3 regions of the Motilimonas thetidivivens genome follow, and region 2 is predicted to be linked to each of the others. Evidence: predicted binding sites of a transcription regulator. Region 2 holds the regulator's gene; each other region holds the start of a gene.
The links. Region 2 encodes LexA, which represses DNA repair genes until DNA is damaged. Its sites were predicted from a motif close to TACTGTATNNNNATACAGTA; they were not measured.

Region 1 (8,502 bases), on a different contig from region 2:
ATAGCCGAGCAAGGGCAACCAAATCAAATCCATGTTACCGCCATCGAGCCAGCAGATTTGCTCGCTAACTTAGGCAAACAGCATACCCAAGGTTTAAATGTCACTTGGCTGCAAGACTCTTTGCCCGATTTAACCCAAGTGACCAAACAAGAAATCAGCTTCGATTTAATATTACTCAGCGCAGTATGGATGCACATTCCCGAGTCACAACGCGCCCGTTCACTGCGCAAACTCGCTAACTTGCTCAAACCCGGTGGCACGTTAGTCATTTCACTGCGCCATGGCCCAAGTGGCGATGCGAGAAAAATGTTTGAGGTATGTAGCGACCAATTATGCCAACTGGCACGCAGCTTTGGCCTGAGTCCAGTATTAGTTACCGACAGCCAACGTGATGAAATTGGCCGAGAGTCTGTAACATGGCAAACCGTGGTGCTCACTTTACCCGATGACGGCAGTGGGGCATTTCCTTTTATACGCCATGTTGCCTTAAACGATGGTAAATCGGCGACTCATAAGCTAGCGCTGTTACGGGTATTACTGCGCATTGCAGATGGCCACCCCGGTGCTGTATTGCGCCGTGAAGATGATCGCGTGATCTTACCCATGGGATTAGTCGCTCTTTATTGGGCGCACCAATATAAAGACCTCATCGACAAGCACGACTTGTATCAAACCCCCAATAGCAAACCGAACATGGGCTTTATGAAAGCCAATGGCTGGGGTCAGCTGGTGGATCTTCCAGCCAGTGACTATCGCATTGGCAATATGTTTATTGGCGAGCAGGCCAAAGCCATCACACGAATGTTATCCCACTGCGCAAAAAATATTAAAGACATGCCGTGTCGCTTTATTACCTACCCAAATAGCCCAGTTGCCGTGTTCGAAGTGGATAGTAAAACCGTTACCGCCAAGGAAAGCCTATTTTTAGACTTGGACACATTAAACCAATGGGGTGAGTTTTCATTGCCAGAACATTTATGGTTAGCTTTGAGCCGATATGCTTGCTGGATAGAGCCGGTGCTTATTTCCGAGTGGGTGAAAATTATGGCCAACTATAAAGGCAATCATAAGTATCAACCGATAGAGCAACAGGCCTTTTTGTATCGAGCATTGAATTGGCTAGAAGCAAAACACGATACCTCAGAAGTGCGAAAACGCTTTGAAAGCTTACGCACTCAGCAGCCCCAAACTTGTGTGTGGACGGCGAAGAATCTGCATAGTGACTATGCCGTTGATCATTGTATGCCGTTTGCGCGCTGGCCTAATAACGATCTATGGAACTTACTGCCATCTGATGCAAAAGCCAACAGTGATAAAAGCGACCGTTTACCCAGTGCACAAAAGTTAACGCAGGCAAAAGATCGCATCTTGGATTGGTGGCAACAAGCTTGGTTGTCCGAGTCAAAAAACCAGAGTCACCGGCAACGATTTTTAGCCCAAGCCAACATCGCTTTGCCGGGCCTTAACGCCAGTAACACCTCAGTAGATGACATCTTTGAAGCCCTGAGATTACAACGTGACAGGCTCAGAGAAATGCAGCAATTGAGGGAGTGGGGGTAAAGATATGTTTAAAAAGAGACCTCTTAGATGCATAGTTCAGATAGAAATATTCAAATTTCGTAATAACTCATTGCATAACCCTGTCTGAGTGGTTTTGACACATGAGTCCGCTACTTTTGTTTCGCTAATGCCTCACATTAAGATATCGCTATGTCAAATTAATTCTAGATAAAGCCAGGAACCAAAGCAATAATCGAGTTGACATGCTCTAGCTCGTGTCTATTCATCAACTGCAAGTTGAAGGCATGTGGCGGCAAAGAAGCATTAGGCGTGCAGTCTACGTGGAGGTCATTGAGCACGTAACCAGCTAACGCCTCGTTGGTTGTAATGTTTCTCACATATTGCCCCTTCATACCTAGATCAATAGCTAAGTCATTTCTATTTTCATGCTTAGAGTGCGGTGCAACACTTAGGACAACGTAACGGTTCCAAAGAATATCGTCCTCTATAGTCTTGTCGTATGAGCTGTCAGTTTGCTGTGCCTTAAGAATTCGACTGATTCTAAAGCACAGGAAATTACGTCTTTTACTGTCCCAAGCACGGATGTGCCAAGCCCCAAGCCCTTTGAATAGAGAATGAGGCGTCAGGGTTCTAGTCTCTGTGCTAGTTGAGGAACTGTACAGGACAGAAATACAGTGTTTATTAAGGATCGACCTTGTGACTTGAGAGACGATATCAATGGATAGTGAATCCAACACTGTTGCGAAGCTGCTCACACCATAAGTTGTTACTGGAATTGAGTTAAGCTCCTGACCCCATGCTATTAACCTCAGAGCAGCTTCTGGGTCATGCTCAAAAGCTGGACTAAACGATGATGACCTCATGTATGCTCGCATGCTTTCGTTGAAAACCGTGTTGTTTGGAAAACGTTCTTTGTAAGCATTAAAAGAGCGGCTTGCTGTAGCAACGGCAATATCACCGTGCTGAATAAGGTCGGAGCGATTCACTTTCCCAAAGAAGCAGAGATAGAAATCAATAAGCCTTAGTCGTTTGGTTTGTGGAGATTCAACACAACGCACAATGATTACCCTTATCAAAATGAACTGTACTAATTTACTCTAACGAATCATTTGATTCCAGTGTAATATAACATTAGTTGATTCTTTGACCGCTAGTAGACACGACACATTTGGCTTTTTTGGGTGTTGACAGTGTTGAGGCATTTCTATCTTAAACGCAGCCTCTTAACTCTGGTGGAAGTTGGAAACACAATAATGGACTTACTTAGTGGCAGCCGAGTCAGTAAGTTTGTTGTAGGTCATTCACTAACCGAGGGGTTGAGAATATCTCTACCGCACTGTGATGAAAGAAATGAATAAATCTGAAACAAAAAGCTCAAAACTACTAGGGATCGTACTTTTCCACTCATTTATCCCTGGGAAACTATTCAAGGTCAAGGCTATCGGGCATAGCAACAATACGGGTGATAACGGAGCTGGTAAATCCACTTTGTTAAGCTTACTTCCAGCTTTCTATGGAGCCGATCCGAGTAAGCTGGTGGATAGACAAGCGGATAAAGTTTCCTTTGTTGATTACTACTTGCCCACCCCAAAATCTGTCATCGTGTTTGAATATGAAAAACTTGGTGAGAGAAAGTGTTCTGTAATGTATCGAAATGGCTCCAGTGTCGCTTATAGGTTTTTGACAGGAACCGCTGAACAATTGTTTTCTCAGCATTTGTACGACGAGCTAATTAAGCAAGGAAGTGAAACTCGAACATGGCTTAAAAACCTTGTGTCTCAGTCAATGTCAGTAAGTTCGCAAATTGAAACTAGTGTCGATTACCGCTCAGTAATTCTAAACAATAAAAAGCGTTTGGCCCAAAGACGTAGTACGGGTAAAAACTTAGTTGCAATCGCCCATGAGTACTCGCTGTGTTCTGCGAGCCATAACATGAATCATATCGACATTTTGACGGCGACAATGATGCGCCACAAGAAAATGTTGAGTCGTTTTAAGACGATGATTGTGGACTGTTTCTTGAATAACACATCGATGGACGACGTTCCTTATAAGAAAGAGTATAGCGAGTTAATAAACAGCTTGGATGTCTTTGTTCAGCTAGAAACTAAGAAAAGTAAATTCGATGAAGCACTAGCTAACAAAGACAGTCTCGAAGAGTACATCAAGCAATTAAACTCGTACCGAGCTCAAATCACTTCCTACCTGCATCAATTAGCCTTAAGTGACACTCAACTCTCAGACAAGATTCGCTCACAGAAGGAGCTGCATGAGATTCTGGTTAATGAGAGGAAAGGTAAATTGCACACTTTCAACTCTGAATTAAACAATCAACGGATTGAGTTTGAAAGGAAGTCCAAGATTATTGATGCAATTTACAACAAGCGCGATAAGTATGAAAGCGAAGATGATATTTTAGGGAAGATCACTCTCTACAATAGCCTGAGTGATATGTTGAGGGAGGCTGAGTCAGCTAAGAAACACTACGATAACCTGCTAGAAGATGTGAGAACAGAAGAAACGGAACTTAAGTCTCAAGTACAAAAACTGGAGCTTGAATGTTCTGATTTTCGCTTTCGTAAGCAACAAGAAATCAATAGCGTTCTTAAGGCTAAGGAAGAGATAGTAGAGCAAAAGTCTGAGCGTTTGGAGGCGATGCAGAGTGACCTCAACTTTGAAAAGAAAAAGCTGCAAGATGCCTTTGATGAACAGTCTGAAAGAATAAAACAAGAACAGCTTAGACTCGCAACTCTTGAAGGGCAATCTCTTGATTTTACGTCAGAACAGAAGGCGGAATTACGCATTTTGGAGAATGATCTTGATAAAAAACGGCGAGAGTTTAATGCTTCGCAAAACACTGTAATTTACTTAAATGAACAACTTCGTCAAGCAACCAAAACTCATGAGGGCAGTCTATCGGCTTACCATGCTTGTAGGGATGAGCTGAAAGAAATTTCAGATGAAATCATTTCTGTAAGTCGTGCATTGTTGCCTACAAAAGGGTCACTCAACGAGTTTTTAGTACAGAAGGTGCCTGGTTGGCGTTGCAATATAGGTAAAGTAATCGACCCTAACTTGTTAAATTCAAAGAATCTAAAGCCATTTTTCGACCTCGATACGACTGAGTCAATGTTCGGTCTTCATTTGGATCTTGATTCAATTTCGCTTCCTGATTTTTGTCTTAGTGAAGAAAAGCTTTCAGAGCGTCTAAGTACTTTAAAAATTAAAGAGTTAGAAACAGAAACACGCGAAGAGAAAGCTAAGAGTCGAGCAAAAAGTGATGAGCAAGAAACAGAGAAGCTTCAGAAAGAAGTAAAAATTCAGAGTCAAAGATCAAAAGTCTTGGAGGATGAACTGAGTAAGCTTAACCTCCTAAAGGATCAAAAAACAGCCCAGTTTGAAAGTGATGCTGAAAGTCGTACATACGAAGTTAAGAAACAAAAAAGCGTACTAGAGTCTGAATCTTTTGCCATTAAGTCCGACTTGAAAGCAAAACTTGAAAACGAAGAACAGCGCCACCAACAGGAGCGTGTTCAGGTGAAAGCTAACTTTGACTATAGGTTGTCAGAAGAAGACGCGAAAAAAAGTGCTATTGAGGCTCTGATCAAAGATAAAGAAAAGGTGACTTCAGACAGAATCAGCGACTGCAAGTTAGCGTTCAACCAGGCGTTGATGAATAAAGGCGTAGATCCAGTCAGCATCGAAAGTGCCAAGTTGAAGTGGGAGTTGCTCGAACGCCAATGTGAGGAGATCAAAGCTTTTCAAGCTTTAATTATCGACTACCACACTTGGCTCGAAGCAGAATGGAAATATATTGATACTTATAATTCTGAGAAGCTGGATTTAGAGCGACAGATCGCGAGAGGCGTTGCGAAGAGAGACGATTATGAAAAATCGGTGGGCAGAAAAATCGATGACGTAGCGACTTCAATTAAGTTGGATGAACAGGAGCTAATTACAGTCAAGGAGGCTATAGGGCAGCTTACAACTTGTACCAATAACTTGGAAAAAGCGGTCGATGAATCAGATTTAGCTAGCTTAGAAGATGTCTCTGTAGATTTAGAGTTTCATTCTGTTGAGCATGCCGTGAGTCTAGTGACGGACAAAATCACTGCGATTAACACGCTTAAGAAAGAAATCGTTAGTAAAGTAAAAGATGTAAGTAACACAATCTTAGGATTGGATGACAATAATGAAATAAAGATGATGTGGGAGCAGATGCGTTCTGCGACCATGACCAAGCTTTCAGACAAATATGATTACGCTATTAACTATGACAGCCCTCAATTTTCCCTTGCTTGTTTGGGAGATCTAGAGGGACTTGTCCTAAACGTGATTCCAGATGTTAGAGATGTTAAAATTGAAACTCTTCGTTCAATCTCGACTCAGATTTCTAACTACCACCAAACCCTTAAACAGGTGAATAGTAAAGTAGATTCAGTTTCGAGCACTTTGGACAAGTCGATTGAAACGGGCAATCCTTTTCCTGCTATCGACAGCATACACATCAAACTATCAAGCAAGATCCATACTTTTGATCTTTGGAAAGACCTTAATCTATTTAGTGTCGAATTGGATAGATGGTCAGGCGAAACCTCAAGAGGTCTACCTTCCAAAGCGTTTCTTGCTTCTTTCAAGCAACTGTTGGCTTCATTTAAAGAGGCTCAGATATCTAAAAACCTAGAGTCTTTGGTCGAGATGGAGATAACGATTGTTGAGAATGGACGCCCAGCAGTGGTTCGAAATGATGAAGATTTAGAAAAGGTCGGCTCCGAAGGGATTTCCAAACTAGCTATTATCGTTGTTTTCTGTGGGATGACTCGATTCTTGTGTCAGGATGAAGACGTTGCCATTCACTGGCCGCTAGACGAATTAGGGAAAATCTCTATTTCTAACCTGGCTATTTTATTCGACATGATGGCTCAAAAAGGTATTTGCTTGTTCACTGCTCAGCCAGATCTGCATCCAGCTACTTACAAGTACTTCGCGACTAAAAATCACATAGTGAAGAATGTAGGTGTCAAATCATTTATTGGTGGACGTAGAAGCAGAGTCAATCCATTGCTTTCTGAGTCGAAACTAAATCAGTCTACGGAGGTGGTTGAATGAATAAGTTTGAATCGGCTTTCCGACTGCTCATGAGTAAAAAAGTGATCTGTGAATATGCATCTCCTATTGAGTACACATACTTATCCGATACCAGAAACCGAAGTGACATGAACCAATACCTGTCTCGAATAAGCATGACAACAGTCGAAACACAAGACGGACTAGGTTTTTACTGTGGATACGAGAACATCGATAACACTCGAAAGAAAAACGAAGTTCTCAAAGACTTTGAAGTTTTTTCGCAGACGATGGAAGGGATAATCGCTTGGCTCAAACTAGCCCGAAATATTGACTCAGACTCCAGACCTATCATGGCTGGTGGCAAACTTTCGGAGTCAGAGTTACTCGCAGCAATTGAGGAAAGTAACTCACTTCAAAATCAGCTTGATCATATTGCACATAAGCTTAAAAGAGCTCATAAAAGCAAAGAGAGTAAAACGAAGCTGAGGTCGATCTTAGATTATCTTGTCCAAGAAGGATACTTTGTATCTCCATCATCAACTGGCTCTCTCTTTATCGCTACAGCGAAATGGTCATTGCTTTATGAGACTTTGGAGTTTATCGCTATTAATGAAGGGATGCTGGAAAGTGAAGCTGATGGTGGAAATGAATTAGATACTCAAATGGGGTTAATTTAGATGTCTCGACAAGTGGAGTCAAAAGAAGCTGTGCGAGCTCTAAGTACTCATACTGAGGTAGTAGACGAGGCTTGCTATGAGCTAGCTGGAGTACTTCATCATAGTGAAAGCAATAAAGCTGCAATTGCAGCGCTTACAAAACATCAGTTGGCATATCACTTAGATGATGAGCATGGAGTCCAAATTCATTCGTCTGTTAAACGTTTACTGGATAGGGTAACTAGTCGTTATAGATTCAGAGAACGTCATGGTGAGTTTTCTAATCAGATTGAAAACTTGGATTATGCCGTTGACAGTTACCGACGAGTTAAGGACTTCAATGATGATAAAAAACAACACTACTTAGATGAAATTAGAGAGATAACAGTCGAGATAAATGACGCCTTGGTTGAGACCGTATCTTCTTTTCATAGGATCGTTGCGGATGAATTTAGCATGGTCACTGATGTTGATGACAAAATTCGTCAAATCGGTCGATGCAAACGTGAGATCGGTAGAATCAATTGTATCTTCGAGCATTTAAGTGTGAAAAAGCTTAGGGAGTGGGTACAAACTGACATTCACCTTGAGCGAATTCTTTTGAAGCTACTTAAATCTAAAATCGATATAGCATTGAAGGACTTAAATGTATCAAACAAAAAAATGGTCGATATGTTGGCAAAGCTTCAGCGAGATAAGAAATCTTCCAAGCTTAATCGCATTATTGATGTTTTTGCAGCTAAGTTCCAAGATGACAAAACCTTTTCACCATCTATAGATTCCATTGAATGTTTGCCTGACTGCTTGTCTCAGGTTTCGAAAACAGAAGTACGAGCCTATGGAAATACTAACAGCGACATCCAAGCTGATGACTTAATTGATTTGGCTGTAAGGGCTCTTGCTAGCTGTGAGAGGAAAAAAGGCAAAGCTTCAGATTTAGACAGTATCGAAGTTACGGATGTCCGTGAAGATGAAGAAGAGTTTGAACTAAACGAGGTAGATGAAGCGCTAGAGTTAATGTTTGAGGCAATAAAAACCAACCCTAACATTCTCCCTCTATCTGCTGCGCAAAGCTATACACTGTTTGATCTCGATATAGAACTAGAGGACTGGCTTTTACTGGTCGATGGATACATTAGTGCGCAAAAAGTCGGTTTGAAGAGTATCGTCCAAATTAAGGAAGAAAGAGAAGTCGTATTACCTTATGACGGTAATGTGATTATTAGTGATATTGTTTTTGAAACAATCGGAGGTG
Region 2 (8,502 bases):
TCACGCCATGAGGCAGTTTATGGTCGCCAATACTGACCTCTCCCGTCAAATGAAATAACACACCGCTGCCCGCATCCGAATAAAGCGCACGCGAGACTGGCTCTGCTTGCGCTGAGCAAACACTGGCTGACCATATGCCTTGCAGCAGCGGCGCTAGCTGCCCTTTAGGCTGGGACAGCAAAAAATTAAGCGCGGGGCCTGGTGTATTGTTATGGTTTATAGCTACCTACCTCAGGTTTAAAGGTTTTGACGATGCGATTCCAGCTATTAATCGCATTAATGGCAATGGTTAAGTCAACCAAGCCTTGCTCACCTAACACGTCACGGGTCTGGTCGTATGTTTGCTGATCTACAACCTTACCTAGACTTAAATGCTCGGCAAGTGCCAATGCGGTTGTTTCTACTTCACTGTACCATGGCATATCTCGCCACGCATTTAAACCTAAAATACGCTCAACCGTTTCACCTTGCGCCAACGCTTCCTTACTGTGCATATCAATGCAAAAAGCACATTGGTTGAGTTGCGAAACACACAGTTTAACTAACTCCCATACTGTCAGGCTTAGAGTATCAGAGCCACTAAATTGCTCGCGTAAATACCGCTCTTGCGCCATCAAAATGTCCATCGCAGGTGCCGCTAGGCTCATATAATTGGCTCGTGATGTCATGCTTTATCTCCTTCCTTTATGATTCTAAGGCACAATAACAAGCGGCTTGAATCCGGTATTGAATATTTCCGACATGATAAAATTTACCCGCCAAATAAAACCCTACTGACACAGTCTGACACTCGCAGCTCCTATGCTTATCTCGTTGATAACACAAACCTAAAGGAAACAAGATGAACACAGTTATTGAAATGGTCAACTTTAAATTGGCAGCAGGCGTCACCGAGCAAGATTTACTTGCCGCCACCAAACAAAGTCATGCTTTTATAGCTGGCTTGGACGGTTTTCAATACCGCTCCCTTAGTTATAATGAAGCGTCGCAAACATGGACGGATATTGTTTATTGGCAATCGATGGAGACAGCAAAAGCCGCTAGCGACGCCTTTATGGGCTGTGCCGATTGCCAAGCCTTAATTGCCCTGATAGATAAAGAATCAGTGGTGATGCAGCACCAAGAAGTGCATTTTTCATCCTGCGATGCGGCGTAATTAACTCAATCAAGCACGGGCTTGGTCAACCTTGATTTGGCCCGTGATAAGGATAATCAGTGAGTAAATCAGAGCGCTTGTTTGCCCTGTTAACATTGCTACGCAGTAAGCGATATGCCGTCACCGCCGCGCAGCTAGCCCAGGCCATGGAAGTCAGCGAGCGCACCATTTATCGTGATATTCAGTCGTTGATCTTATCCGGCGTACCGATTGCGGGTGAAGCGGGTGTCGGTTATTTGTTACAAGCAGGCTCACACTTACCCCCCTTGATGTTTAACGAGCAAGAAATGGTTGCCCTAGAGTTAGGCATGAGAATGGTCAGGGCTTGGTCCGACCCCGAATTAGCCAGCGCCACCAATACCGCCTCACATAAGATCTTGTCTGTGTTGCCCGATCACTTAAAGCGGCAATTGGAAAGCTTTCCGATTTTAGTGCCGGATTATCACATCCAGTCTAAAACCGCGGCTCATAGCCAGCAATTGCGCCACGCCACCGATGCCATGCAGAAAATCTGCATTGACTACACAGCCGAAGACGGCGCATTAACCTCACGCGTGTTACAGCCGCTTGGGCAAATATTTTGGGGTAAGGTATGGACCTTAATTGCTTGGTGCGAGCTAAGAAACGCCTATCGGCATTTTCGCATTGATAGGATCCAGCACCTATCACTGCTACCGGATCACTTTAGCACCGGGCCAGAAAAGTCACTGCCTCATTACATCGCGCAATATGTGCCGCCAGAGGGTTAAGCTCTCTAGCAAAATACAATTTAATCCTTGGGCATGTATGCGCCATTTATTTCCGGAGCGAGCTCCGGTCTTAAAGCCTCTGCAATCGTAGGTGCACGGTTCTCTGCTCGAACATGGCCCATTCTCAGAGCAAACTCAGTCCTAAAACAAAAAACCGCCAACTTCGGCGGTCTTTCTGAGATTTAGTTAGCGCGACTTGGCAATTACATCCAATCGGCGTTGCGAATAACGCCTACCGCGATGCCTTCAACATCGAAGTGCTCGTTGGCTAAGTCTACTTTAATGGTATTGAATTCTTCATTCTCTGGGTGCAGTAACACTTGGCGGCCATCACGTTGGAAGCGTTTAACGGTTACTTCATCTTCCACTCGGGCCACGATCACTTGGCCATTGTGAACATCTTTGGTTTTATGCACCGCCAGTAAATCGCCGTCCATAATACCGATATCTTTCATGCTCATGCCGCTAACTCGTAGTAAAAAGTCGGCACTAGGGTGAAACAAATTCGGGTCAACCTTGTAATTACACTCGACGTGCTCTTGCGCAAGAATGGGCTCACCAGCGGCCACACGACCAATTAGAGGTAGACCTTCTTCTTCGTTAGCGGCTTCTTCAACTTCAACAAGACGGATACCTCGGGAAGTGCCCGGCATCATTTCAATGGCGCCTTTTTTGGCCAGCGCCTTTAAATGCTCTTCGGCTGAGTTAGCACTTTTAAAGCCAAGTTGTTTGGCGATTTCGGCTCGCGTTGGCGGAAGGCCCGTGGCGGCGATGTTTTCTTTTATCAGTTCAAGAATTTCTGCTTGGCGCGGTGTTAATGGCTTCATGGTTTTTGCCTGTTTTTATATACAGTTAACTGTGAGTATATACAGTGAGCCTAAGCTAAGCAAGGGATTACCTTGATAAAATAAGCAAAATCCAAAGGCTAATCACCAATCAAGTGAGTTACTTAAAACAGTAAAATATCAGCCCAGACATAAACCGTTAAGGTTAAGGCAACAAATACAGCCGCAGACCCTAAATCCTTGGCGCGCCCTGCTAGTTCATGTTTTTCTAAGCCGACTCGGTCAACCACGGCTTCCACGGCCGAGTTCAGCAGCTCAACAATAATCACAATAAGCAGACAGGCGATCATTAAGATCCGTTCAACTTGCTCGACATCAAGCCAGCAAGCCAGTGGAATAAAAATAGCGGCCAGCAACAGCTCTTGACGAAACGCGGCTTCATGGGTGAAAGCATGACGAAAGCCCTGCATGGAATACATGGCCGCCATCACAATCCGCTTTATCCCTGTGTTTTTTTCCATTTTTATGTCCTTTTATTCACAAATTCCCACTATTTTTAGTGTATTTTAGCGCCATTGAATGCAGTAGCTTGAAGCGGTGATATGACAAGCTGACGACAGCATGGTGCAATCTATACCTTAACTACTTGAAAGGCAGGTAGGAGGCATGAGAGAAAATCCCCATAAGTATAGATGAACGATGTGATGGGGTAGGACTGGTGTTCCAGTGAGCAAACCGAGCCAACACAGCTGCAACTTCAATTAGGAAGGATATAATTGATGATAAGCAAAACAAGAGGTTATAGGAAATAATGAATTTTTTGCAAGGTTTTTTCTTAAACCATCTCGTTAGCAGTAAAACCGTGCCAGCGAGCCCCCAAGCGGATCTGCATTTAGACTTGGACAAACCTATTGTTTATGCATTAAAAACTTTATCGTCCAGTGATTTGCTCACACTGCAGCGAGCGTGTCGTGATTTGGGCCTGCCCGACCCACTCACCCCGATGACCATTAATGGCCAAACCATTACCCGCTATGTCTGTTTGAATATGCCCAAACAGCTGTTTTCAAGCACCCCGCGCAAAGCTTACCAAGACCAATTTAAAACCCTGCTTAATTTGCACCAAGGTGACAGTGAGATAGACGTACAACTGGTGCCCGTCACCTTATTTTGGGGTCGCGCGCCCGGTTACGAAGGCCATAAGCCGTGGTTTTCAATTCTGAAAGCCAGCTCACCCAATTGGATTAATAAGGCCTTCACTATTTTGTTTCGCGGCCGCGACAACTTGATCCGTTTTAGCAAGCCGATTTCGCTGCAGCGGTTAAATCGTGATTATGGTGATGATCCTAATCTTGCCACTAAGTTAGAAAAAATTGCCTATACCCATTTTGCACGGCAGAAACTGGCGGCCAAAGGGCCAAAATTGCCCGATCGCAACAAAATGCGCCGCGCTCTATTGGCATCCAATGAAATTCATCAAGCCATAGTTAAAGCCAGCCAAGAACAAGGTATTTCACTGGCGCAGGCAGAACAAAAAGCCACCCACTATCTTAATGAAATCGCGTCAGACTTTTCTTACCCTATGGTGCGTTTTGGTGACAAGGTATTAACTTGGATCTGGCATCGAATCTATCAAGGCATAGTGGTAAACAACGCCGAGACGGTGCGAAATTTGGCGCAAAAATGCCACGAAATTGTGTTTTTGCCTTGCCACCGCAGCCACATGGATTACTTGCTACTCTCGTCGGTGATTTATCAACAAGGCATGACACCACCGCACATTGCTGCAGGCGTCAACCTGAATTTCTTCCCCGCTGGGCCTATCTTTCGTCGCGGCGGCGCGTTTTTTATTCGCCGCACTTTCAAGGGCAATCCCCTATATGCCAGCGTGTTTAAAGCCTATTTAAGTTATTTGTTTAGCAAGGGCTACTCCCTGGAGTTTTTTACCGAAGGGGGTCGCAGCCGTACCGGTCGCTTACTGCCAGCTAAAACCGGCATGTTAGGCATGACCATTGAAGCCATGCAGCAAAGCCCTAACCGCCCTATCGCGTTAATTCCCGTATGTTTAGGTTATGACCACGTAATGGAAGTGGCGACTTATGTTAAGGAGCTGCAAGGGCAGAAGAAACAAAAAGAATCGTTTTTACAGGTACTTTCCATCACCAAAAAACTGGGCAACTTTGGCCAAGGCTTTGTTAACTTTGGCGAGCCCATTCTGCTGAATCAGTTTTTAGATCAAGTCCAGCCGCAATGGCGTGAGCAAGGCGATTTAACCTTAAGTCCAGAGTTTAGCCACACCATCAATCAACTTGGCCGCAGCGTGATGACAGGTATCAACAATGCCGCCGCCGTGAATGCCTTGCCGCTATGCAGCCTAGTATTACTGGCCAGCAAACGTCACACCTTAAGCAAGGAACAATTGCTGACTCAGGTAAGTGCTTACTTAGTGCTGTTAAAGCAAGTGCCCTACAGCCAACAGGTCAGCTTACCCAGCGGCGAAGCTAATAACGACAACGCTGGCGGAGCCATTGGCGGAGCCCAAGCATTACTTGATTCAGCGCTAAGTCTAAACAAGTTCCATATTTACCAAGACAGCTTGGGCGACATCATCAGCATTGCCGCCGATCAAAGTATGCTGCTCACCTTCTATCGTAACAATATCATTCACTTATTTGCGCTACCGGCGCTAATGACCAGCCTAGTTCAGCACTATGATGGAATTACCCTAGATCAGCTCCAAGCCAAATTGAACCAAGTCTACCCGCTGATCCAAGCTGAACTGTTTTTACCTTGGAACGCAGAGGAAATGTGGCAACAAGGCCGAGCTTACTTGCAGCAACTAGTGCAACTGGGTTGGATAAATCAGCAAGACGATGCCACTAACCCAGATTCATCAAGCTATCGCATCAACCCTAACCTGCGTACTCAAGCCTATTTACTGGCCAATATTATTGATGAGACCATTCAGCGCTATCACATCGTTCTGAGCTTACTGCAAAGCCCAACCCAAATTGAGCTAGCCTCGCTGGCCAAACAAAGCACCCAAGTGGCTGAGCGTCTTGGGCAAATTCACGGTATTCGGGCGCCTGAGTTTTTTGATCAAAAAGTACTGCAAGTGTTTATTGAGCAGCTGCAACAGCAGGCTTATATCGATGAGGCAGGCAATATCAACCCGGCTTCACTGGGAGAGTTACATCAACTGACCCGCCAGTTACTGTCAGATGAAGTGCTCTGGACCATAGAGCACACCATAGATAATCAATATCGCCAAGCCAGTAGCTAAGCCCAGTAGCTAAGCCCAGTAGCTAAGCTAAGTTAAGTTAAACAAAGTGTACTGCGTTGCTTAAATTAAGCGCGCAGCATCCAATCAAGGGCAATACCAACGAAAATAGCCAGTCCAACATAATTGTTGTTTAAAAAAGCACGAAAACAATCCGGCCCTTGGCGGGCGCTAATTAAGTTTTGCTGATAAACAAACAGCCCAGCTGCCACCAATAATCCCCAATAAAAACTAGCGCCGGCTTGGGTTAGCCAAGCAAATGCCAATAAGCAAACTAAAGTTAATGCTTGCAGTAAGCCGGTGATTAACTTATCGAAACGGCCAAACAAAATGGCGGTCGACTTAATGCCGATTTTTAAATCATCATCCCGATCCACCATGGCATACATGGTGTCGTAGGCGATGGTCCAAGTGACATTGGCAATAAACAGCAACCAAAGACTGGCCGGTAGCGCATTGGTTTGTGCGGCATAAGCCATGGGGATCGCCCAGCTAAATGCTAGCCCTAGCACCAGCTGAGGTAAGTGGGTGTAGCGCTTCATAAAGGGATAACAAAAGGCCAACGCCAGCGCCGCAAAAGACAGCAAAATAGTTTTGGTGTTAAGGGTTAACACCAAGGCAAACGCCGCTAAACATAGCACACCAAATAAAGTAAGTGCTTCCTTACTATTTACGGTGCCAGACGGCATGGGACGATGCTTAGTTCGAGAAACATGACCATCAACCTTGCGATCAGCAAAGTCATTAATCACACAGCCCGCCGAGCGCATCAAAAACACCCCCAGCACAAACACCACTAACACCCATAAATCGGGCAATCCCTGCGCCGCCGACCAGAGCGCCCAACAGGTTGGCCACAATAATAATAAGCTGCCGATGGGACGATCAAAACGGGTTAATTGAATATAAGCTTGGCGCTTGGATGCCGATAAAAAAGAGAGAGCCATCATTCACCTGTTGGTTTTTTATCTTGATGATTAGGTCGATACGCCATGGCAGACGGTAAAAAAATCTCATGCACGAGTAAGGGTTTATTTGCTAAATGAAACAAAGAGCGACGCCCCCACAGACCCACTTCGGGTAGTGAAACAACGCTTTTCACCGCCTCAACGATTTTGGCTGACTCGGGTAAAGCGGCAATCACTAAGTCTTCACGGGTCATATTGGGTGAGTTAAACAAGGTGGCGCCCAGCGGCTGCTCACCCAACTGCGCTAATTTTTGCTCTTCACCCGTTAAGGTGCTGGCTGGGATCACCGTTCGCGCATAAACCCAAGGCTCACCATCACAGCACAACAGCACTTCACGGATCAGATGCTCTGCAGTCATTGAATAATGCGGCGATAAGGCCAGTGCTTGCTGCTCTTGTTCGCTGGCCGTACTAAAGTTTTGACCAATCACACACACCTGAAATTCACTGCAATTTGCCTGTAAACGCGCCGTTAAAGAGCCTGAGTCTGTTAACCAATCCATTAATCCCGCTGGCAAATCAGGCCGCTGCGTTAGCGTTAACCAGTGCGCATCTGCGCCCAGTGGAAACGCGCTTTGAATAATCGAGGTTAATGAAAGTGGCGACAAAAGACGTCCTTGTAACTTAACAAAAGGGCCAAAGGCTATTTAGCTTTATTTCGACCGCAAATTGTAACCCGTGAACCCAAAATCTTCTATGCTAATACTTAACAGCAGCCATACTTTACCCTAAACTGCTGACATCTATTTGTTTTATAAATACCAACTGGAATTGAATCATGAAAAAAGGGCTGCTTTCCTTACTTTTACTCTTGTTCATCAGTGCGCCCAGCTTAGCCGAGGAAGAAAAAGCGCCGGGCATTGCCTACTATGCGTTTGAGCCAGATATCATCACCAACTATATCAAGCCCGGTAAACGCATAGGTTACGTTCGCGTTGCTGTAGAGTTTCAACTGGCCAATGCCAGCGATTTAGCCGTTATCGAACATCATGATCCGTTACTGCGCGACGCCATGATAGAGATATTTGGTCGCCAAGATGAGCAGAAGATTAAGTCGATGACCGGACGTGAAGAAATCCGCGATGCCTGCTTACAAGAAGTAAATAAGCTGTTGGTACAAGAGGCTGGGATTAAGGGCGTGAGTAATATTATATTTACTAAGTATCTATACCAATAAAGCTACTCGGGTTGCTTGTTGTATACCCAAGCCCCTTCGGGAGCAGAATTTATTCCGCGAATAAAATGCTAAAACACACTTATTCGCGGTTTAAAAACCGCTCCTACCAAAGACAAGCAAAATCAAGATTAATCGGTTGTTAACACCCGCAACACTTCTAAGCATGCACCTATGGTGTGATAATCAATTTTAGCACCCGGACTGGCGATAGTGGGATCGAGTACTTGGTTATTCGCATCCAACAAACGCCACCAAGGCTGATGCTTTTGCTCACAAAAGTGTTGCCAGCTATATTCCCAAAGCTGATCGTAACATTGCCAATAAACTTCTTTATTGGTCGCTTTTGCTAATAACGCTGCCGCCGCCATGGATTCGGCTTGCACCCAA
Region 3 (8,502 bases), on a different contig from region 2:
ATGGCTTCAAAATGTGAAAAGTCAAAACGGAGCTTTTCCGCATCAACCAAAGAGCCTTTTTGCGAGATGTGCTCACCTAAGGTATGACGAAGCGCAGCATGTAATAAATGTGTTACCGAGTGGTTTAGCGCAATCGCTTGACGTTTTTCTTCATCAACAACGGCTGTGACTTCACTATCACGGCTTAGTTCCTTACCGCATAGGTAACCATAATGCAGGACAGCATTACCCGATTTTTGGGTATCGGTTACCACAAACGCACCGCCAGGGAATTGAATTTCACCGGTATCGCCAACTTGGCCGCCAGATTCCGCGTAGAAAGGTGTTTCACCTAGAATGATAATCCCTTCTTCGTCTTGGCTCAGGGAAGAAACAGATTCACCTTGCTTGAAGATTTCAACAATTTTAGCTTTGCTGTCGGTCACGTTGTAACCAAGGAAGCGGGTTTGATGTTCAACCTTGATCGCTTCATTGTAATCGGTGCCAAAGCTATTGGCTTTTTGCGCACGTTCACGCTGTACTTGCATTGCCGCTTCAAAACCCGCTTGATCGATAACCAGATCTCGCTCACGGGCAATGTCCGCGGTTAAATCAGCCGGGAAACCATAGGTATCATAAAGTTTAAATACCAACTCACCTGGGATAGTCGAGCCCGTTAGCTGAGCTAATTCGTCATCTAAAATAGCTAGACCACGGTCTAACGTTTTAGCAAATTGTTCTTCTTCCAGCTTTAGCATTTTTTCAACAATGGCTTGTTGCTTAGCTAACTCAGGGTAAGCTTCACCCATTTGGTTAACCAACTCTTGTACCAGCTTGTAGAAGAACGTCTCTGTCGCGCCTAACTTGTGACCATGGCGTACCGCGCGACGAATAATACGACGCAGCACGTAACCACGACCTTCATTTGACGGCATCACACCATCGGCAATTAAAAAGCTACAAGAACGGATGTGGTCGGCCACCACGCGCAATGATTTATCTTCTAAATCTTTAGCACCCGTAATTTCGGCCGTCTTTTTAATTAAGGCTTGGAAAATATCAATTTCATAATTTGAATGAACGCCCTGCAAAATAGCAGCAATACGCTCAAGGCCCATACCGGTATCAACCGAAGGCTTAGGTAGTGGCTCCATGGTGCCGTCAGCATGACGGTTAAATTGCATGAAAACCAAGTTCCAGATCTCGATATAGCGGTCACCATCTTCTTCTGGCGTTCCCGGAGGACCACCCCAGATATGCTCACCATGATCGTAGAAGATTTCGGTACAAGGACCACAAGGGCCGGTATCACCCATTGACCAGAAATTATCTTTAGCACCGATACGAGACAAACGATCAGCCGGAACGCCAATCTCTTTTAGCCAAATTTCAGCGGCTTCATCATCTTCTTCAAATACCGTGACCCATAGTTTTTCTTTAGGTAATTTAACGACTTCGGTCAAAAATTCCCAAGCAAAACTAATTGCTTCACGCTTAAAGTAATCACCAAAGCTGAAATTACCAAGCATTTCAAAGAAAGTATGGTGGCGCGCCGTGTAGCCGACATTTTCTAAGTCATTGTGTTTACCACCGGCTCTAACACAACGTTGGCTAGTGGTCGCGCGGGTATATGGGCGCTGATCCATTCCCAAAAACACATCTTTAAACTGAACCATGCCAGCATTAGTAAACAACAATGTGGGATCATTACCGGGAACAAGTGGACTACTAGCGACACCTTGGTGTCCTTTACTTTCAAAGTATCCAAGAAACGCATTGCGGATCTCAGCGGTGGATTGGCTCATGAATTAAGGTTCCGAGTTAAACTAAATAAAATCATTAATGCCCAGCCATACAGGCAGCACTAATCGACAAAATTAAATCGGCACAATATATCACGGCGAAACACGGGGGAAAAGTAAACAGCGCGAATTCAAAATAGTACGGGCTTAGGCTCGTTGTTCACCTTAGCAATATGATGTGAAAGTCAGCTTAACTAGCATAAATGCACAATCAAATGTACAGGTGCGCTATGGTGCAACGAATTTTCAAACTAAAATCCAATTCAAAAGCGCTGGCCAGCGCTTAATCTTCTGGCATTAGTGATTAACTTGACTGATGCTGGGCAACTGCAAAACGAACTTGATCACTATCAAAGCCACGAGAAAATAGATAGCGCTGACGTTTCTGGCGCTCTTTATAATCATCAATTTGCTTGTCACCGTACTTCTTTTGATAACATTGCTGTGCGATCTGGTACCAATCGAGCGCTAACTCGTCCAAAGCCTGCTGGATTTGCTCAGCCGAGATACCTTTTTGCTTTAATTCCATAGTGAGCCGCCCTAAACCAAACCCTTTATTCGCTTTGATCCGAATAAAGCTAGCGCAATAGCGTGCATCATTAATGTAATCACATTCGCAACAATGGCTGATGGCTTGTTCAATAAGCTGGCTGGGGTATTCTTTTTGCAGAAGTTTTTGTTTGATTTCAAGACGAGAGTGCTCTCGTCTTGAAACCAAGTTTATCAGTGCTTGATAAACTTGGTTATAACTGGCATCGCTGCGATCAATCCAACTGCGATTCATCAAGCTCATTCGCTAACTCAACGGCCTCGTTACTCGCTTTACCATTTTTGGCATCAGGTTTAGGCAGTAACGCTTCACGTAATAAGCCTTCAATTTCTTGTGCGATATGTGGGTGTTCGGTCAGGTAACGACAGGCATTTGCTTTACCTTGACCAATTTTGTCACCCTTGTATGAGAACCATGCACCTGCTTTTTCGATTAACTTTTCTTTTACGCCTAAGTCAATCACCTCAGCTAAACGGTTGATACCACCACCATAGAGAATTTGGAACTCGGCTTGCTTAAATGGAGGAGATACTTTGTTCTTCACAACCTTAACGCGAGTTTCATTACCCACCACTTCTTCACCTTCTTTTACCGCGCCGATACGGCGGATATCAAGTCGCACAGAAGCATAGAATTTAAGGGCGTTACCACCTGTGGTTGTTTCTGGTGAGCCAAACATCACACCAATCTTCATCCGGATTTGGTTGATGAAGATACAAAGACAGTTTGTTTGCTTAATATTACCCGTTAGCTTACGCAAGGCTTGTGACATCAAGCGAGCTTGTAAACCAACATGAGAGTCACCCATGTCACCTTCAATTTCAGCTTTAGGCGTCAATGCGGCAACCGAGTCAATAACCACTAAATTAACGGCACCCGAGCGCACTAACATGTCACATATTTCGAGTGCTTGTTCACCGGTGTCTGGCTGAGAAATTAATAGTTCATCAACATTAACACCTAGCTTACGCGCATAAATAGGATCAAGCGCATGTTCAGCATCGATAAATGCACAGGTTTTTCCTTGCTTTTGTGCTTCGGCAATAGCTTGTAATGTCAGTGTCGTTTTACCTGAGCTCTCAGGACCATAGATTTCTACGATACGGCCATAAGGAAGCCCCCCTATGCCTAGCGCAACATCAAGCCCAAGTGAGCCAGTCGAAACAGATTCAATATCTAACATAGCGGCAGCACCGTCGCCTAAACGCATAATCGAACCTTTACCAAATTGCTTTTCAATCTGGCCTAATGCTGCTGCTAACGCTTTTTCTTTATTTGGATCCATTTACGACTCCAGTAAGGTAAAATAATTTAATTAATTGGCTTTAGTATACTGTGGTTTCGTACAGTATCAAGAAAAAAGTGCACTGTATATAAAATCAGTTTTTTATTGGCCTATTTCATTGCAATTGCATTCTAACCAAGTTTAATGATAGTCACACTATCAAATCCGAGATTCAAACAGCAGAGATTCCTTGATGAGTAAAGACAATGTTTCGCAACACACCCCTATGATGCAACAGTATTTGGCATTAAAGGCGGAAGCACCTGATATCCTGCTGTTTTACCGAATGGGCGATTTTTATGAGTTATTTTTTGATGATGCTAAAAAGGCCTCGCGTTTGTTGGGTATTTCCTTAACCAAGCGAGGCCAAACTGCAGGTCAACCCATTCCGATGGCAGGGGTTCCCCACCACGCTGTTGAAGGCTATTTAGTTAAGTTGGTCCAACTGGGAGAGTCAGCGGCCATCTGTGAGCAAGTGGGTGATCCCGCCACCAGCAAAGGACCTGTTGAGCGTAAAATTGTTCGTATTATTACCCCTGGAACCGTCAGTGATGAAGCCTTACTTGACGACAGCCGCGATAACTTAATCTGTTGCGTTTACTACCAGCAGTCTAGTTTTGGCTTAGCCACCTTAGATATCACCAGCGGCCGCTTTGTAATTAACCAATTTGCCGAGCAAGAAACCTTACAAGCGGAATTACAACGCTTAGACCCAGCAGAATTACTCTACCCCGAAGATTTCGCTTATGTGCAATTAATTGAGCAAAGACGTGGGATCCGCCGCCGGCCGGAATGGGAGTTTGAATTAACCACAGCAACACGCACCCTCACCCAGCAATTTGCGACGCGTGATTTAGTCGGTTTTGGTGTTGCCAATGCCAACACGGCGCTATGCGCTGCAGGGTGTCTATTGCAATATATTAAAGATACCCAACGCACCGCCCTGCCTCATATTAACAGCATCAGCTTAGAGCAAAATCAAGCGGTTGTGATATTAGACGCCGCAACGAGACGTAACTTAGAGCTTACCCAAAACCTTGCCGGGGGTTATGAAAATACCTTAGCAGAAGTATTAGATAACACCGCAACCGCCATGGGCAGTCGACTATTAAAACGCTGGATCCACCAGCCGAGTCGAAATATTGAATTGTTGCAACAAAGGCAAAACCAAATTGAAGCCTTGATAGACCTCAACTTTTACACCGACTGTAGCGAACTGCTTAAGAACATCGGCGATATTGAACGAGTTATTGCACGTTTAGCCCTAAAAAGCGCCAGACCTCGTGATCTCGTAAAACTTAAAAATGCATTCGCAACCTTACCTGAATTACACCAACTATTTGCTGACAGTGGTGTGGAATTACTGCAAAAACTGTGTCAGCGCATTGACCAATATCCTGAGTTAGCGCAGCTACTCGAGCGAGCAATCATTGATAACCCACCGGTACTGATCCGAGACGGAGGAGTTATCGCACCGGGTTACCACGTTGAACTTGATGAGTGGCGCAACTTGTCTAAAGGCGCCACGGATTACCTCGCGGAATTGGAAGAGCGTGAAAAACAAGCAACCGGCATTGCGACTTTAAAAGTGAGTTATAACAAGGTTCATGGTTATTACATTGAAGTCAGCCGCAGTCAAAGCGACCAAGTTCCAGCCCATTATGTACGCCGACAAACGCTGAAAAATACCGAGCGCTATCTGATCCCCGAATTAAAAACTTATGAAGACAAGGTATTAATGAGCCAAGGTAAAGCCCTTGCCTTAGAGAAAAAGCTTTACGATGAATTACTCGACACCTTGCTACCTTATTTGAGCAAACTACAACAAACCGCAATAGCACTATCCGAGCTTGATGTCTTAGCGAACTTTGCCGAGCGTGCCGAAACCTTGCAGTATGTTAAACCCAGTTTAACCGAAGCATCTGGCATTAAGATTAATGCAGGTCGCCACCCTGTTGTTGAGCAAGTCAGTCATGATCCATTTATTGCCAATCCGGTAGCGCTGCACCCCGAACGCCGCATGTTAATTGTTACCGGTCCCAATATGGGCGGTAAATCTACCTATATGCGGCAAATAGCATTAATTGTATTAATGGCGCACATAGGTTGCTATGTACCGGCCGATGAAGCGGTGATTGGTAATGTTGATAGGATCTTCACCCGCATCGGTGCCAGTGATGATTTAGCGAGTGGTCGATCAACTTTTATGGTTGAAATGACTGAAACCGCTAATATTCTCCACAATGCCACTGCATCAAGCTTGGTCTTGATGGATGAAATTGGTCGCGGCACCAGCACCTATGATGGTATGTCACTGGCTTGGGCTTGTGCCGAACATTTAGCGCAAGCCACGCAGGCTCTCACCTTATTTGCCACCCATTATTTTGAATTAACCCAATTACCTGAGTTAATTGATGGCTTAGCCAATGTCCATCTTGATGCCGTGGAGCACCAAGATAGCATTGCCTTTATGCATTCGGTGCAAGAAGGGGCAGCAAGCAAGAGCTTTGGCTTGCAAGTAGCGGCGTTAGCAGGCGTACCTAAGCAAGTGATACAGCAAGCCAAACGTAAATTGCATCAGCTAGAAAGCCAAGGACAGCAGCAATTAGCAGCCAGTTCAACGCTAAGCCATATTGAGCAACCAAGCCAGCCAAGCTTGCCTTTTGAGCTACCCCATCCCGTCGTTGAGGAACTAAGCGCCATTAATCCAGATGAATTAACGCCCAAACAAGCCTTAGAACTGTTGTACCAGTTAAAACAACGCTTGTAATGGTGTCTAATTAGCTTGTTTGAGCGACTAAATAGTTTTCAATAAGATCAAAAAAGCCGCATTGGTTTGCGGCTTTTTAAACACAACAAGACAGATTATTGCCTTAACTAGACCTACTCACGAAATAGCGCTTCAATGTTGAGGCCTTGTTGAGTTAATACATCACGTAAGCGGCGCAGTGCTTCTACCTGAATTTGTCTTACTCGCTCACGCGTTAAGCCAATCTCACGGCCTACATCTTCTAACGTAGAAGCTTCATAACCTAATAAACCAAAACGTCTTGCCAACACTTCACGTTGCTTAGGATTAAGCTCTTCTAACCAATGCACTAGGCTTGAGCTAATGTCATCGTCTTGTGTAGACCCCTCTGGGCCACCTGATTTTTCATCAGCAATCACATCGAGTAAAGCTTTGTCGGTGTCGCCGCCAATAGGTGTATCAACCGAGCTGATGCGTTCATTCAGGCGCAGCATTTTATTGACGTCTTCAACTGGGCGATCTAACTTTTCAGCAATCTCTTCAGCGGTAGGCTCATGATCTAAGGTTTGAGCCAATTCACGGGCGGTACGTAAATATACATTAAGCTCTTTAACCACATGAATAGGCAAACGAATAGTGCGCGTTTGGTTCATTATTGCCCGTTCGATGGTTTGACGTATCCACCAAGTAGCATAAGTCGAGAATCTAAAGCCGCGTTCAGGGTCGAACTTCTCAACAGCACGAATCAAACCTAGGTTACCTTCTTCAATCAAGTCGAGTAATGCCAAGCCACGATTGTTGTAACGGCGAGCAATTTTCACTACCAAACGTAAATTACTTTCAATCATACGTTTACGTGCAACTTCATCACCACGAAGTGCGCGTCTTGCGTAATAAACTTCTTCCTCGGCAGTAAGTAATGGCGAAAAGCCAATTTCCCCTAAGTAAAGCTGGGTTGCATCTAGGTTTTTGACTTCAGAAGCGACCATTAACTCTTCATCGATATCATCTTCAATATCAAGTAATTCAATGTCTTGATCATCGATAAGATCTACGTCTTTGGCAATCGTGCTGGTTTTTTGTGTAGTGAGATTCATACTGTGTTCTCCCTAACAGTCGCAGTACAAATGCACTGCTACGGTTATTTTTTTGGTAAAAACCGTAATGGATCTACGGATTTACCGCGGTACCTAATTTCGAAATGAAGCCTGACATCTGTTGTGCCCGTACTTCCCATTTCAGCTATGAGCTGGCCCACTTTAACCGTTTGTTGCTCTTTAACGAGCAACTTATCATTATGAGCATAAGCGCTAAGGTAGTCATCGTTGTGTTTAATGATGATTAACTTGCCATATCCCCTTAAGGCACTTCCGGCGTATACCACTTTGCCATCGGCCGATGCTTTAACAGCCTGATTTCGCTTTCCGGCAATATCGATGCCCTTGTTACCCAATTCTGCGGTGGAAAAACGTGCAACTATTTTTCCTTCGGTTGGCCATTGCCATTGAGTAATCTTGTTCGAAGCTACGTCAGTTGTTGCATTTTTGTTCTTAGTTTTTTCAGCGTATTCCTTTCTTTTTGGCTGTTCAAGTTTTTTTTGTTGAATTGTTGAATTTTTATGATCTGCTGTATTAATTACTGGTTTGGCTTGAACTTTAGCTTTCGACTGGTTATTCGCGCTAGTGGAACCGGTTCCAGTAGAATTATATCCGGATGGGGGGATTTTTAGTTTTTGTCCGACGAAGATGGTATATGGGGGCTTGATTCGGTTGTATGCGGCGATATCTTTATAATCTTTACCTGCTCGCCAGGCGATACCAAACAAGGTATCCCCCTTTTTTACTTGGTAAACACTTTGCGATAATTGACCATAAGTTTGCTTTTGATATTTGCCTACGGTTTTAACAGGAGCAGGGGTATGGTTGGCACTACATGCCGACAGAAGTAAGATAAGCAAGATAAACGGAGCGCGAGACCAACGCAAAATTAGAGTCGCCATATATTCAAGCCAATTCCCCATTAATAAGTGGCACAAAACGAACCATTTCGATTGTTTGGCTAACCAAACGTTGTTGTTCGCGAGTAATAACCTTAAGTAGCTGTTCTTGCTCACCAACCGGAATAACTAATCGGCCAC

Region 1: the regulator LexA is predicted to act here: its motif matches at 2,602-2,621, upstream of ACK8OT_RS18870 (BrxR family helix-turn-helix transcriptional regulator).
Region 3: the regulator LexA is predicted to act here: its motif matches at 3,663-3,682, upstream of recA (recombinase RecA).

The regions. Positions count from the first base shown of each region.
Region 1 is NZ_JBKFDK010000040.1:2,494-10,995, reverse strand. Features, by position in the region: gene ACK8OT_RS18875 (class I SAM-dependent methyltransferase) at 1-1,560, shown strand, start outside; gene ACK8OT_RS18870 (BrxR family helix-turn-helix transcriptional regulator) at 1,725-2,579, opposite strand; gene ACK8OT_RS18865 (ATP-binding protein) at 2,872-6,630, shown strand; gene ACK8OT_RS18860 (hypothetical protein) at 6,627-7,268, shown strand; gene ACK8OT_RS18855 (hypothetical protein) at 7,269-8,502, shown strand, end outside.
Region 2 is NZ_JBKFDK010000029.1:9,737-18,238, forward strand. Features, by position in the region: gene ACK8OT_RS17380 (AraC family transcriptional regulator) at 1-181, opposite strand, end outside; gene ACK8OT_RS17385 (carboxymuconolactone decarboxylase family protein) at 210-668, opposite strand; gene ACK8OT_RS17390 (hypothetical protein) at 842-1,156, shown strand; gene ACK8OT_RS17395 (helix-turn-helix transcriptional regulator) at 1,216-1,905, shown strand; gene lexA (transcriptional repressor LexA) at 2,109-2,732, opposite strand; gene ACK8OT_RS17405 (diacylglycerol kinase) at 2,855-3,211, opposite strand; gene plsB (glycerol-3-phosphate 1-O-acyltransferase PlsB) at 3,502-5,973, shown strand; gene ubiA (4-hydroxybenzoate octaprenyltransferase) at 6,039-6,917, opposite strand; gene ACK8OT_RS17420 (chorismate--pyruvate lyase family protein) at 6,917-7,546, opposite strand; gene ACK8OT_RS17425 (flagellar basal body-associated protein FliL) at 7,717-8,115, shown strand; gene ACK8OT_RS17430 (AGE family epimerase/isomerase) at 8,244-8,502, opposite strand, start outside.
Region 3 is NZ_JBKFDK010000004.1:172,876-181,377, forward strand. Features, by position in the region: gene alaS (alanine--tRNA ligase) at 1-1,784, opposite strand, end outside; gene ACK8OT_RS05105 (regulatory protein RecX) at 2,086-2,565, opposite strand; gene recA (recombinase RecA) at 2,546-3,616, opposite strand; gene mutS (DNA mismatch repair protein MutS) at 3,810-6,386, shown strand; gene rpoS (RNA polymerase sigma factor RpoS) at 6,500-7,462, opposite strand; gene ACK8OT_RS05125 (peptidoglycan DD-metalloendopeptidase family protein) at 7,507-8,364, opposite strand; gene ACK8OT_RS05130 (protein-L-isoaspartate(D-aspartate) O-methyltransferase) at 8,369-8,502, opposite strand, start outside.